Regions from separate parts of the Sporosarcina sp. P18a genome, predicted to be linked through region 1. Evidence: riboswitches for the same ligand, from Rfam matches in the RefSeq annotation. Region 1 holds a riboswitch; each other region holds the start of a gene.

What was found. Region 1 has a riboswitch for cobalamin ahead of CSV75_RS10860 (hypothetical protein). Riboswitches for the same ligand answer to the same signal wherever they lie in the genome.
Region 2: linked by a shared signal. The riboswitch ahead of CSV75_RS09420 (ribonucleoside-diphosphate reductase subunit alpha) and the one ahead of CSV75_RS10860 (hypothetical protein) in region 1 are both predicted to bind cobalamin.
Region 3: linked by a shared signal. The riboswitch ahead of CSV75_RS09040 (ABC transporter substrate-binding protein) and the one ahead of CSV75_RS10860 (hypothetical protein) in region 1 are both predicted to bind cobalamin.
Region 4: linked by a shared signal. The riboswitch ahead of CSV75_RS13740 (hypothetical protein) and the one ahead of CSV75_RS10860 (hypothetical protein) in region 1 are both predicted to bind cobalamin.

The regions. Positions count from the first base shown of each region.
Region 1 covers NZ_PDYQ01000003.1:243,533-247,341, forward strand. The annotation lists gene CSV75_RS10850 (YibE/F family protein) at 1-95, opposite strand, end outside; gene CSV75_RS10860 (hypothetical protein) at 480-1,742, opposite strand; cobalamin riboswitch at 1,917-2,093, opposite strand; gene CSV75_RS16320 (hypothetical protein) at 2,261-2,431, opposite strand; gene mdh (malate dehydrogenase) at 2,809-3,759, opposite strand.
Region 2 covers NZ_PDYQ01000002.1:401,763-405,571, reverse strand. The annotation lists gene CSV75_RS09425 (alanine/glycine:cation symporter family protein) at 1-1,203, shown strand, start outside; cobalamin riboswitch at 1,470-1,645, shown strand; gene CSV75_RS09420 (ribonucleoside-diphosphate reductase subunit alpha) at 1,805-3,809, shown strand, end outside.
Region 3 covers NZ_PDYQ01000002.1:320,419-324,227, forward strand. The annotation lists gene CSV75_RS09030 (adenosylcobinamide amidohydrolase) at 1-852, opposite strand, end outside; gene CSV75_RS09035 (FecCD family ABC transporter permease) at 855-1,847, opposite strand; gene CSV75_RS09040 (ABC transporter substrate-binding protein) at 1,840-2,826, opposite strand; cobalamin riboswitch at 2,967-3,093, opposite strand; gene argS (arginine--tRNA ligase) at 3,429-3,809, opposite strand, start outside.
Region 4 covers NZ_PDYQ01000006.1:65,350-69,158, reverse strand. The annotation lists gene CSV75_RS13750 (ABC transporter ATP-binding protein) at 1-151, shown strand, start outside; gene CSV75_RS13745 (ABC transporter permease) at 141-2,084, shown strand; gene CSV75_RS13740 (hypothetical protein) at 2,133-2,357, opposite strand; cobalamin riboswitch at 2,605-2,794, opposite strand; gene CSV75_RS13735 (MATE family efflux transporter) at 2,943-3,809, opposite strand, start outside.

The sequences.
Region 1 (3,809 bases):
TGATTTACAAAAGCAATGGAAATGGTACAGCAAAATGCTAACAGAAAGAATAAGATCCACTGCAATGTTGTGATGTTTCTGATTCTATTCAAAATAATCCTCCTGACACTCCTAGGATGAGTCACAGATTAATCCTACCATGAATAAGACGTAGATTTGAAAAAAATATCTCTATTACCCCCAATGAGAAAAGCTCCGATTCCATTATAGGAAGAGAAGCGAATGTACCCATTTCCTGGACAGAAAACTGTTCTAGTAAATCCAGCACCTCCAAAACCACCACTTGATGGTAGAGTGTAACATCAATTCCTAGGAGTGTCCCACCTTCCATAAATCTTCCATGTTTCTTTGATCCCGTCAGCCAGTCAAAATCAAAAAACTCTACAACACGGACTTTTTCATCCAGTGGCTTTCGTTTTAAGGAATCTTGGATAAACAGTCCCGCTACGCGCAAAATTAGCTGAGCCTATAGAAGGGATTCAGGTAAGTCGGACTTCAGGAATTCCACCACTCCATGCTTTCATGAGCAGCTGCAACACTTCTGCTGTTTCAATGGTAGAAGATTTCTCCAACGTAACAGAACCTCCTTGATCGGTATGGCGCTGTTCTGCAATTACCCGATTGATCATTGCGGTTTGCTGGTGTTTTGTCGCCTCGTTGATCGATCGATGCATAACTGTGGCTGCTTTGCGCAAAGGTGTTTGCATTCCGCTTTCACAGGATGCTACGTTCAAGTAGTGGTTTATTTCTCTCGCTACTTCTTCAATAAACAGAAGAGCCTTCTTTGAATGCAAATCAATTTTCTGGTCAGCTATAGCGATTTCCCACCCCGCCACTTCAACCCGTAAAGCATGTCCCCATAAACTCTCAATGCCGTTCAGCAAAGGTACAAGTATGGTACATGTACGTGCCAGCTCCGTCTCCTGCATTACATTCGGCAATTGAATATATGAGGATAATGCTGCTTTTTCTTGTCTTTCTTTATTGTAAAAATGCACTACAATACCTTCACTTTCAAGCAGCTGTTTCATCAAACCGATAGCTGAGATTTCTTTATAGTCAATAGTAAGACCGTCAGTGGCATGAAGAAATCTTTCCCTATTGAAGTGGCTAAGCGAACATCCAAAAACGCGTTCTACTTGTTCAGCTTCAAATATACTCCAAGAGCCGCACGCTTGTACTTGTTCCATAAAATAATCGGGTATACATATATGCTTTTCTTTTATCTCGCTTGATAAAAATGATGTGATTCCATTGTCGGAAATATCCATAGTATATTGTTGGACTCTTGTCTTTCGCTGATAGAATGCTTTATCGAAGAACGACATCACTTCAGCTGGTAACGTCACATAGCCTTGGCTCAGTATCCAATATGCTTCCTGTACTTTCCGCAGACGCTGAACAGTTTCATGTTGCATGGCGGCCATTGCTATGAGCATCAATCTCTCCTGAGGCAGACCTATCTGTTTATCACAATAATTGGATGTTACAAACTCATTCATATATGGTTGCAACAGTGCAGAAGGGATCAATTGGTCACGTTCAGCAACAATCTGTAAGCCAAGCCATTTGATTTCGGTTACTGAATAATCATAGATCCATCGATCGTATAACCCATCCTGTAACAATTTCTTTACTACTTGATGAAATCCCGAAAACGCAGGCCCTCCACGCTGTTGTTCTACTTGTTTATACAATAACTGCAATAGTGCCCGTTCGGTTATCTTTTCCACTACTCTCATGTCGCGGTCTCCTTTCGTAAACAACAAAAAAACAATCATTCCGCCTCTTCGGCAAAATGATTGCAATAGTTGTGAATGAGGAAACAAAGTCAGGCAGCTTTAATATACTACACACAAAAATGCATAGATGTAGATACCTTTTTTGCTTCCACTCCTCAACCCCCGAAGAAAGTGTCGCTTTTTCGATACGTGGCAGGTCTCCTGGCTTCACTTCATCCTTCCGCAAGTTCCTTCCCATGTCTCCATAGTGGCTAATTCTAGCGGTCGTCCGTGTATACAGTTGCGGGGACAGCTCCGGTTGACGGATTCCCTTTTATACCTTGATAGGTACCAGCGCATCGTGCAAACTCATTTATTTTATTGCTATCATTTTATCATGGATAACATAGTGGGTGGTAGCGTTTGTATGCATTAGAAGAATCATGACATAACTAAATAGGGTACCTATGCAAAAAACATTGTGAGTACGTCCACAATCGTTTTGTGCTAGGCACCCCGTGTAGAGTGTTCTTCATTACTTACATTAGTTGTTGACCGCATAGACAGCCGCACTCCGCCAATCCTTGAACATATGCTTCTTCCCACGTGATTCCGTGGATGAAACCATTCTCCGAGTAGCCTGTGATTAAATAGAATGTTTCGTTCTGCTCCGGTAGTGATGAATTGTTCTGATAGTTGTTGTTTTTCATAAGAATTACCTCCTGGATTTTGTATTTTTCGTAGTATATGCCTTGCCGGGGAATAAAAGAACATTTTTTTCGGCATTTAATGATAATTGCCCATTTGACAGCGCTTACATTACGAAGTCAAAAGGAAGGAATTCTTTATATATATCCCCGAGTAAATATACTACAGACATACTTTATAATTCAGTGAATTCTGTTTATTGTACCACCCAAATAAATAATTGTAAATATAAAAGTTGTAATTCCCTGTTAACATTTGTAGATTTTCGAGAAGAACCTATGACTTCTCTATCATTTAATGACTAAAACACGACCTTATAACTTTTTATACAAAAAAATCTCCCTAAGTCCTCTTTACGACTTAGAGAGATCCGTAGTGATTAGGACATTTGCTTTTCGCAAATGTCGATGACTGCTCTGACAGAGTCAGCTGACTTGTCGAGTGCTATTTGTTCTTCCTTTGTTAACGGAAGTTCAATCACACTCTCGATACCATTGCCCCCGAGAACAGTGGGTACGCCTAAATAAATGTTTTGATATCCATATTCGCCCTCTAAATAAGCAATGGACGGCATAATTCGTTTCTTATCTTTAATAATTGCTTCAGCCATCTCAACCAAAGCCGCTGCCGGTGCGTAATAAGCGCTACCGTTACCTAGTAGTGAGACGATCTCACCACCGCCTTTTCGAGTGCGCTCCACAATTGCTTCTAGCCGTTCGTTCGAGATAATCTTATCCAATGGAATGCCGCCGGCGTACGAATAACGTACAAGTGGAACCATATCATCTCCGTGTCCACCAAGTACAAAGCCCGAAATATCCTCTACGGATATATTTAGTTCTTCCGAGATGAACGTAGTGAAACGCGCAGTATCAAGCACGCCTGATTGTCCAATTACGCGGTTTTTAGGAAAGCCAGTTGTTTTATAACATACATATGTCATCGCATCAACTGGATTACTTAAAATCAGCACGGTACTGTCTGGCGCGTAACGTTTCACTTGTTCGGAAACAGAACGCATAATCTTTGCATTGGTTGCAACTAAATCATCTCGACTCATACCTGGTTTACGTGCAACACCTGCTGTAATGATAACCATTGCGGCGCCTTCAATATCCTCGTAATTGGATGTACCTGTAATACGGGAATTAAATTGTTGTACAGGACTCGTCTGAAGAAGATCCAGTGCTTTCCCTTTAGTCGGATTGGAAAGATCCGGGATATCAACCAAGACAATGTCACCTAATTCTTTCTGTGCAGCCATCAATGCAGCCGTAGAGCCCGTGTGACCAGCTCCGATGACTGCAATTTTATGTCGTTTGAAAGCCATGAAAAACACTCCTTTATATAGACTTCAATATGAGGAATGCACTTATAGCA
Region 2 (3,809 bases), on a different contig from region 1:
TCGCGCGTAGGAACAGGTAACGTAGCAGGGGTAGCCCTTGCGATCGGAATTGGTGGGCCCGGCGCGGTATTCTGGATGTGGGTTATCGCTGTAATCGGCATGGCGACAGGATTCATCGAAAGTACATTGGCACAAGTGTATAAAGTGAAAGACGGCGACACATTCCGCGGGGGGCCGGCGTATTATATGCAAAAAGCGCTAGGCTGGCGTAAACTCGGAATTGTCTTCGCGATTTTACTGACCATGTGTTTCGGATTCATATTTAATGCAGTACAATCTAACACCATCAGTCAGTCATTCACTGACGTATTCGGCATTCCTAACTGGAGTGTCGGGGTTGGGTTAATGCTATTAACAGGGATTATCGTCTTCGGTGGCGTCAAACGGATTGTAAAAGTAACACAGACCATCGTACCCATCATGGCGACTTTCTATATTTTGGTAGCGTTATATATCGTGATTATGAATATTTCAGAAGTTCCAGGCATTATTGTATTGATATTCGAGCATGCTTTCGGAATTAAAGAAGTCATGGGTGGCGGAATCGGAATGGCCATGATGCAAGGTGTACGTCGCGGTCTCTTCTCCAATGAAGCAGGTATGGGTAGTGTGCCAAACGCAGCTGCTACAGCGAACGTATCGCATCCGGCAAAACAAGGATTGGTACAAAGTCTAGGTGTGTTTTTCGATACCATCATCATCTGTTCTGCGACAGCATTCATCATTTTGCTCGGCGGATTGTATCAAACAGGTGAAACAAACGGTATCATCTTGACACAAAATTCCATGGCCGTACAAGTAGGCGCATGGGCACCATACTTCATTGCCGGTGCTATCATGTTCTTCGCCTTTAGTTCCATCATCGGAAATTATTATTATGGCGAAACAAATATTGAATTCATTCATGCTAACATCGTATGGAAACGAATCTATCAAGTTCTCGTACTTGTCATGGTATACTTCGGTGCAATCGCAAAAGTACAAGTTGTATGGGATATGGCCGACCTATTCATGGGACTAATGGCCATCATTAACTTAATCGTCATTCTACTACTTGGTAAAATTGCCTTTAAAGTACTTGACGACTTCACTAAACAACGTAAAGCCGGCAGAAACCCTGTCTTCAAATCAGCCAGCATCCCTGAATTAAAAGGCGCAGAATGTTGGGAAGAGACAGCGGAAAAACCAGAAGATCGTTTGTAATAGAGGTGGTTTGTGGATGTTAGGGATATGATTTTTAATCTTTAACTTATTACCATGTATAAATTAGGATTGCAGCGGAAATCCCTTCTCCACACAAACTATTTAGTCAAGAAGTAAAAAGTTTGATATACTATAAAATACTGAATAACAAAAGTCGAATCGTAGTTCAGAAGAAGGATTCTGAACTTCGGTTCGATTTTTGTTTTGCATGTTTGAACACAACATGTTAGGGTTATATATGAATCGACACACTATATATAGTGTATAACAGCAAACAGATGAATTGGTACCCACCACGTTTAAAAGGGAATCCGCCACTAACGGAGCTGCCCCCGCAACTGAGGGCACGGACGACTATCTTATAAAACCACTGCTTCGGCGGGAAGGAAAGATGGAAGAACGATGTGCCAGCCAGTAGACCTGCCAGTCATCTCAGCAAAACATTCTTCGGGGTTGGAGAGTGAAAGCACAAAGCAGTCTTATTTCAGTCTGCCTAAAACTTTCCGCGATCTACTAAGCGTCAATTGACGACTCCCGATTTTATTGGGAGTTTTTTTATTTAGTACATAACCGAATTAATTAACTAAAGGGAGCGGATATCATGGCTATTATTCAAGAAACTAAGGGACTTAATCTAGTGTTGGAAAACTTACAAGAAGAATTCGGCAAGAAACAAATGGTGCCGTTAATCGAAGCGAGTGAGAAATTCCAGGAGCGCCACCCAGCTAGCACGGCAACTGAATGGACAAACGCGATGGTACTAGAGTCTTTAAGCCGTATTGATGAAGCGAATACGTATTGGACGTTTGTAGCTGCACGTATTTATTTATTCGACGTCTATGCAAAGCAACAAGCATTGCGCGGGGCAGATGTTTATACCGACTTTGCGAAAAATGTAGAACGCTTGGTGGAACAAGGTTTATATACATCCGTTCTGACAGAGAAATATAGCCTGGATGAGCTTCAGGAAATCGGTAAACTACTCGATCCTTCTCGTGACCTATTATTCACATATATCGGTTTGAAAACATTGGTAGACCGATACGTAACCGTAAACTTTAAAAAACAGCCAGTGGAGCTGCCGCAAGAGCGCTGGTTGATCATCGCGATGACGCTAATGCAAGACGAAACAGTAGACCGCATTCATAAAGTTGGCGAAGCATACTGGGCGATGAGCAATTTATACATGACAGTAGCGACACCTACATTATCGAATGCAGGCAAGATGCACGGTCAGCTATCCAGTTGCTTTATCGATACAGTGGATGATTCCTTACAAGGGATCTACAACAGCAACACTGATATCGCGAACTTGTCGAAATTTGGTGGTGGTATCGGTGTCTATATGGGGAAAGTTCGTTCCCGCGGTGCATCGATTCGTGGTTTCGAAGGCGCGTCAAGCGGTGTTCTTCCATGGATCAAACAACTGAACAATACGGCAGTCAGTGTCGATCAACTCGGTCAACGTCAAGGTGCCGTAGCCGTTTATCTCGACGTATGGCATCAAGACATCTTCACATTCCTCGATCTCAAGCTCAATAACGGCGATGACCGTTTACGTGCACATGACATTTTCACAGGCGTTTGCTTGCCAGACTTGTTCATGGAGAAAGTCGAGTCCCGTGAAGACTGGCATTTATTCGATCCACATGAAGTCCGCACGAAAATGGGCTATTCATTGGAAGACTTCTATGATGAAAGAAAAGGACAAGGAACATTCCGCGAGAAGTATGAAGAATGCGTCCGTAATGAAGATTTATCACGAGAGACGGTTTCCGCGATTGAAATCATGAAACGTATCTTGCGTAGCCAGCTGGAGACGGGAACACCATTCATGTTCTATCGCGACGAGGTAAACCGCATGAATCCGAATAAGCATGAAGGTATGATTTATTCTAGTAATTTGTGTTCGGAAATATTACAAAATATGTCAGCTAGTACACATGAATCCGTAACACTAGAAGACGATATGATCGTTACACGCACGAAGCCAGGCGATTTCGTTGTATGTAATCTGTCATCGATTAACCTTGGAAGAGCAGTGACAGCAGATGTGCTAGACCGTTTGATCAAAATTCAAGTGCGTATGCTCGACAATGTCATCGATCAGAACCAAATCCCAGTTGTACAAGCGCAACGCACCAATGCACGCTACCGTGGAATTGGACTCGGCACATTCGGCTGGCACCATTTACTCGCGTTGAAAAACATTCAGTGGGAATCGGACGAAGCGGTGGATTTCGCAGACGAGCTATATGAAAATATCGCGTATTTGACAATTAAAGCCTCAATGGAGTTATCAAAAGAAAAAGGCGCGTATCCATTATTTGATGGATCGGACTGGCAAACTGGTGAATACTTCGAGCAACGCGAATACGATTCAAATAAATGGCGTGAACTACGCATGGATGTAGCAATAAACGGTATGCGTAACGGCTACTTAATGGCAGTCGCACCGAACAGTTCGACATCGGTTATCGCAGGTTCCACAGCATCGATCGATCCAGTATTCAAGCCGTTCTACCATGAAGAGAAGAAAGACTATAAATTACCGGTCATTGCACCGGATTTGAACCACAACACGTATGACATCTACCGTCGTTCTG
Region 3 (3,809 bases), on a different contig from region 1:
TGATTGCAACAATACGTGATCTTCCTGAATCGTTATGTCTGCCTTCCTTACAGAAAATAGCTCTACCTTTTCTTGCAAGTTCGGCAACAGCGTCATTTGAGGCTTCGGCATTTCAGGATGAGGCTGTGTTTTGACACGCGCATTGTATACATGATGAATCTCTTGCTCGAGCACGACGTCTTGCGGCACGCCAATTGAAGCTACTTCTCCGTTCTTTAATAGCAACAGGCGATCGCAATACAGAGCAGCGAGATTGATATCATGAAATACAGAAATGACCGTGATCCCCTTCTGTCTCGCTTGATTACGGATCGTATCGAGCAATTGTTGCTGATGTGCGATGTCGAGGTGATTTGTCGGTTCATCCAATAATAAAATAGGTGCTTGCTGGGCGAGTGCTTGTGCAACAAATACGCGTTGTTGCTCGCCGCCTGATAATAATTCAATGGCGGTATTTTCGTATCGCGTGACACCTGTATAATTCATCGCTTCTTGTACTGCTTGCTCGTCAAACTCCGACCAACTTGAAAAAATTCCGGTCTGATACGGATAACGACCTAGCGCGACGGTGTCTTTGACGCTATGGGAAAACGCATGGGCATGAAGCTGTGGCAAGACCGCTACTTGCTGTGCGAATTGTTTCTGCGTATAGGCACCAGAAGGCTTTCCGGCAATCATTACCCTACCGCTTTGTTTCGGCAAAATCCCCGATATAATTTTCAGTAATGTAGATTTCCCGCTGCCGTTCGGCCCTAAAATCCCGAGAACTTCTCCTTTTTCCACGTGGAACGACACATTTCGCACAATCGGTTCTCTTCCGTAACCCCCAGACAAATTGTCCACTTGCAACATCTTCACATCGCTCCTTTTCTACGTTGTTTGTAAAAGATATAGGCAAACACCGGAGCGCCAATGAATGCGGTAATGACACCGACCGGTAATTCAGCCGGTGAAATAATCGTTCGTGCTATGAGATCGCAAATAATCAATAATGAAGCACCGTTACATAATGATAACGGCAATACGTGACGGTGATCAGAGCCCCATAACATACGTGTCATATGCGGGACCACTAGGCCAACGAAGCCGATTGTCCCAGATACGGCAACAGCGGAACCAGTTAATACCGAACCACCAAGCAAAATCATCAATTTACGCTGTTTGACATTGACTCCAAGATGATGCGCGCGTTCTTCACCGAATAATAAAGCGTTCAATTCACGGCGATTAAGCCATAGCATAAATGTGCCGATGATAAAAAACGGCAGGACCATCAGAATATAATTCCAGCCGCGCATCGATACGCTACCAAGCAGCCAACCGACGATCTGACGAAGTTCTTCTTGCGTTAACGCGATCATCAGCGACAGCACAGAGCCAAGAAATGAACCAAAAATGATTCCTGTTAAAATGATCGTCTCCATTTTCATCGACCGGTCGACCATTCGAGCAAAACCGATCACTAAAAACATCGTGATTGCGGCACCCATCATACTAAATACAGGTAAGGTGAACGCGCCAAGAACCGGCAGCGATATACCAAAAAAGAGTGTGATCACGGCGCCGACAGAGGCACCGGATGACACTCCGAGGGTGTAAGGATCAGCTAACGGGTTTTTCAAAAGCCCTTGGAACGCGGCTCCTGATATAGCCAGTGAGGCACCGACAATTCCGGCCAGCAACACACGTGGCATACGGATCTTCCACAAAATATTACTCGCGGTCGCATCCGATTGATTCCATAGCGTCTCTATTGGTATTTTCACTGTACCGATCGATACGCCGAGCCAGATTGCCACAAGGAGCGTGGCAATCGACACGACATAGGCGAGCGCAGTTTTATTCACCGAATACCTCAGGATAGACTGCTTTCGCAAACGATTCTAATCCGTCAGCCAAACGCGGACCTGTACGGCTTGTAATATCTTCATCCAGTTGAATGACTCGATCTTCTTTGATCGCAGTAACTGCATCAAACCCGTCACGCGTCTTAATATTTTCTACAACGTTTGGAACATAGCTATATATTGCCAAAATTACATCCGGATTTTCATCTACAATCGTTTCAGGACTGATCATAATCCAACCTTCTTCTGTCACGATGTTTTCAGCATTGATCATATCCAAAAACTGTTGTGGGAAAGTTCCTTTTCCTGCCGTGTAAATTTCAGGTGCATCGGAGTTTTCAATAAACACGCGCTTCTTGTCCGTAATGTCCGCTGCTTTCTTTTCGATATCAGCGACTTTCGTTTTCATATCTTCAACGATTTGATTCGCTTCCACATTTTTGTCCATAACTTTACCAATCAATTCAATCGTTTCATATGTCTCTTCAAATGTTCCTGCATTCTGTATAACGATCACAGGGATGCCTGCGTCACGAATCTGATTCAATCCTTCTTCATTCGAACCCAACATCATTTCATGTGCGAACACCGCTTCCGGTTGCAATGAAATCACTTTTTCTATGTTGACCGTAAAATCCCCTACTGTATCAAGCTCCGTTACTTCTTCAGGATAGTCATCGTTTTCTGTTACTGCGATGACTTTATCCCCTGCACCAATCCCGAATAATATTTCCGTGTTGCTTGGAAGTAATGAAATGACAGTTTCTGGCACTTTTTCAAATGTAACTTCTTTGCCAATCGCATCTGTCAGAGTGTATGGATAACTCGTTGTATCCGTTGATGCTTGTTCTGTTTTCGTTTCTTCGCCAGCTTGATTTTCATTTGCTGGTGTTTCTTCTTTTGCACTATCGCTTCCACATGCTGCGAGTAGTAGTACCGCGAGCATTGCTGTCAGCAGTAGTTGTAAAAACTTCTTCATGTGTGCTCCTCCTTTAATATGTGTGTTGCATTACGCAAGTCGCAGACACGAAAAAATCCTTCGATCATTCGAAGGATTAGGTGGGATGAAATCAGGACGTGACTTCTTCCATTACACCTATCCTCGTAGGTTGCTGCGGAACTTCATTTTCTAAAAAGGCAGGTGACCTGGCTTGTGCATAGCACGTACAGTGGCGGGACCGCATCGGATTTGAACCGATTTCACTTTTCATCTCTAGTATTGAGAACCTTTTAGAAGATATGTAATTATGCTTTATTATAGCGGTAATAGTGAGGGTTGTACAGGGCGGTGCTGATCTTTCAAAAGTCATCCCCACTTCCTACCTGTTCTTGTGGTGGTAGGTTGAACCGCGCTAAAACTGGAATAGACCGCGCATTTCGTGTTTAACACCGCGCAATTACTCTATGTAACCGCGCTAATCGTTGAGTGATCCGCGCTATTATGATGTGTAACCGCGCCGAACTGCTTGAAGATCGCGCTATTGGGATATTTCGTTGCATTTGATGAAACTTTGACAGGCAGTACTTCCAAAGACATAAAAAGCCAAGCAGTAAATAATCTGCTTGGCCGTTTTCGATATATTACATTCTTTCCGGTGCTTCAACGCCAACTAATTTCAACGCGTTCGCGATCGTCGTTTTAGTTGCTGTGATCAAAGCCAAACGCGCCTCGGACAGGTCTTTATTTTCCGGGTCGAGCACTTTATTCGCATTGTAGAAACTATGGAATGTAGCTGCGAGTTCTTGAATATAAGTTGTCACGCGGTGCGGTGCGCGCATGCGAGCTGAGTCGCTGATAAGTCTCGGGAAATCTCCAAGCTTCTTCAGTAGCTCCAATTCTTTCTCATCTTGCAACAGCGTGACGTTTTTCGTTGACGCTTCCACGTTCTGTTCTTTTGCCTGACGTAGGATTGAACAGATACGTGCGTGCGCGTATTGTGCGTAATAGACAGGGTTTTCATT
Region 4 (3,809 bases), on a different contig from region 1:
TCTTGCCGCAAGTTTTAGTGAGCGTGTCGTGTTCATCAAAGATGGACAAATTTATACGCAACTGAATAAAGGAGACCAAACGCGGACCGAATTTTTCAATGATATTATCAAAACGCAAGGTGTACTGGGCGGTGTGCAACATGACGCTTAATCAGCTAATCTTCCGGAATATCAAGAAAAACCTCAAGCATTATTATGTGTATATCTTTGCACTGATTTTTAGCGTAGGCTTATACTTTTCATTCGTAACCTTGCAATTCGATCCAGCATTGGACGATGCAACAGAAGGGAGGAAAGGTGCGGCAGCCATTAAATCAGGTTCAGTTATTCTGATTGTTATCGTGTCTGTATTCCTGCTATATGCTAACAATCTATTCATTAAACGACGCAGTAAGGAAATTGGATTATTCCAATTGATCGGGATGACAAAAGGAACTGTTTTTCGTATTTTAAGTGTGGAGAATTTCGTTTTATATATCGGTTCACTCATTGTAGGGATATTCTTAGGGTTTTCGATGTCACGATTACTCATGCTGATTCTATTTAAGGTTACCGGTGTAACGGATGTCGCGACTTTGCGTTTCTCTTCGGAGGCATTACTTCAGACGCTGATCGTATTTGCAGCAATCTTTGTATTGATTTTGATCATGAATGCACTATTCATTAAACGTCATAGTATATTGTCTTTGTTTCGTGTGACGACCGTGACGCAACAGCGGGTGAGAAAGATGACAGTGTTTCAGGCGGTCATTGGTGTGTTCGGTATTCTCCTCATTGTATTCGGCTATTATTTATCATCCCGATTATTTAGTAGTGTATTTCTTGGAAATCAGCTATTTCTAGTGATGATCGTCATACTAGCTTCTGTGATCGTAGGCACCTATTTATTTTATAAAGGATCTGTCAGCTTTATCTTTAACTTGATTCGTAAACGCAAAGGAGGATATCTGAACGTTAACGACGTGCTATCACTCTCTTCGATTATGTTTCGAATGAGATCCAATTCTCTTTTATTAATGATTATTACATCTTTATCTGCACTATCCATAGCATTACTTTCATTAAGTTATATATCGTATTACTCAGTAGAAAAGTCAGTAGAGCGTACGATTCCCGCCGACTTTACCATTCCGGATACTACACGCGCAGTGGAATTCACACAGTCACTTGAAACTGAAGGTATTGCCTATACGGAATCAGCTATTGATCTATTGACTATGCCTGTTGATTTATCGAGAGTTCTATCTATTCCAGGCGGAGAAAGTCAAGAGATGAGTTACACCGATATGCAGATGATTGTCATAAGTGATGAAGTATTGTCGGAGATAGACGTAGAAGAAAAGCAATTGCTCTTCGTTAACTCCGATAGTTTGACGGAAAACTTTATGAAATTCCAAGCGGATCAGCAAATCGTATTTCAAGGCAAAGAGCATATGTATGATCTGACACTGAAAGGGACGGAAAGAGTAGCTGTTCTTCCAACGCGTGTAGCTTATGGTTTTGTTGTCGCGGTAGTGGATGATCGGGTGTTCCAGAAAATGAATGTAGATAAAGACCCTTCCATAACGCCTGAATTCACTGAGTATCATGGAGTGGATATTACTAATGAAAATGATCTCGAAAAAGCGAATGAACTATTTAATGTGTTGGGAATAAACGAATGGGCAGGGCATGAATCAAAGCTTGAGGAAAGAACGAAACAGATGCAAAGTGCTGGCATGATCATGTTCATCGTGGGATTCCTTGGCCTTGCTTTCCTTGTTACGTCTGGCTGCGTCTTATACTTTAAACAGATGGACGAAAGTGAAGATGAAAAGTCGAACTACACTATTCTTCGTAAACTAGGCTATACACAAACGGATTTACTGAAAGGGATTCAACGAAAGCAGTTATTTAATTTCGGTATTCCATTAGTCGTCGGTCTCTTACATAGCTATTTTGCTGTAAAATCCGGCTGGTTTTTATTCGGTACTGAAATGCTGACACCAACGATTATCATAATGTTAATCTACACAGCACTATATTCAATATTTGGTTTGCTTTCCGTGTGGAATTATAAGCGTGTGATTAAAGATTCTCTATAACAGATTAATCCCCCTGACAAGGCAAGGACAGGGGGATTTTATTATGAATTAATTACTACCTACTAATTCAGCTACTACGATTTGATATGCTTTATCTAAATTAGCCAATTGTTTAGCTTTTTCTGCTGAGTTGTAGGTATGATCTTCGGAAATTTGTTTCTTTACATCTTTCACCAATATAGGAAGGGGGGTAGAGTGAGTACCCACACGTTCCGACATCAATGTGTCCTTTAATAAGTTTGTAAAGTCGTTAATAGTTTGATTGCACATCATTCATTCTCCTCATCGTGTTTGTATTAGTTCGTTGACATAAAAAACATCCATCCAGTAAATACCTGGAAGGATGTTAAGTGGGAAGCCATGACGAATTAAACGGTTCGGCAGGAAAAACATTTACGTTGGATCGACAGAAACTATATCGAAGCCTCCTAAAGAATGTCCTGATTCCGTTTTTTCGTACGTCGGCTTGTGTATGATTTTTCATAAGCCGCACTTGACACCTCCTATCCGCGTAGGGTATTGGTGTGTACTGATCTAGGCAGGTCTCCTGGCTCGTTTTCATCGTATAATTCACCTTCCCATTTCCCTTGCGGTGAAACAGTGGTAACGAATTATACTCCAACTCACAGTTGCGGGACAGCATCGGTTTTTCACCGATTTCCCTTTTAAGCGTTTAAGAAAATAAACGCACCTATCTCTAACACGATATTCAGTTGCCCTTTTAGTATATCACTCTTATTTAGAAAGGAACAAAAATAGTACAGCATCCTCCACTACATGACGAACACACCCTAATCCTACGGGTCGCGCTACTTGGAACAACGATTTATGTTTCCGGCCTATTCTATGGCTTAAAGTCTACCCAATTAAAGAATGCCGTGTAGCGTTTCGTTGATATATGAAAACACCTACAAACACGACAAACTCAGACGCTGGAATAGATAACCAAATACCGTTCAATCCAAAGAAGCGAGGTAAAATCATTAAGAAAATCAACATAATGATAATTTCGCGTGAAGCTGTGATCCAAGTTGCCATCCGTACATTGCCGATAGACTGATAATAGGTCATCATGACAAAGTTCGTACCTGTAAATAAATAAGCAAAGAAGAATAAATTAATTCCTGTAGTAGCCAAATCTCTTACGGCTTGTGGGAAGTCCTCGAAGATCGATACGATAGGGCTTGCCGCGAATTGACCGACAAGGAAGAACACAGCACCTGCCATGACAACGGTGAGAGTGGCCTTTTTTACAGTTTCCCTCATCCTTGCCTGGTTGCCGGAGCCTTGATAATAACTGATAAGTGGCTGAATCGCACCACCCATTCCAAGGAACAGCATGAGCATGACACTGTGTACATAGTTCAAAATAGAGAAGGCCGCAACACCTTCCGTGCCGGCCATCCGTTCGAACGCGATATTATGTGTAATGGTAAAGAAAGAGATCCCTAGCTCGGAAAGGAAGCTCGGAAATCCAACAAGTAGAATGGCTAGAAACAGCTTTTTATTAAACTTCAAGCGAATCAGTTTCAAGTTATTGTTCTTTTTTAAGAAGTGGGTTGCGAGTACTAGCATACCTATGAATGATGCAATAATGGTGGCGGATGCAGCACCGGCAACACCGTAATCAAAAATAAATAAGAATATATAATTCAGGACGATGTTAACGACAGATGTCACAATTAGCCCAGCCATTGAAAGATTCGGTGCTCCATCGTTGCGTAC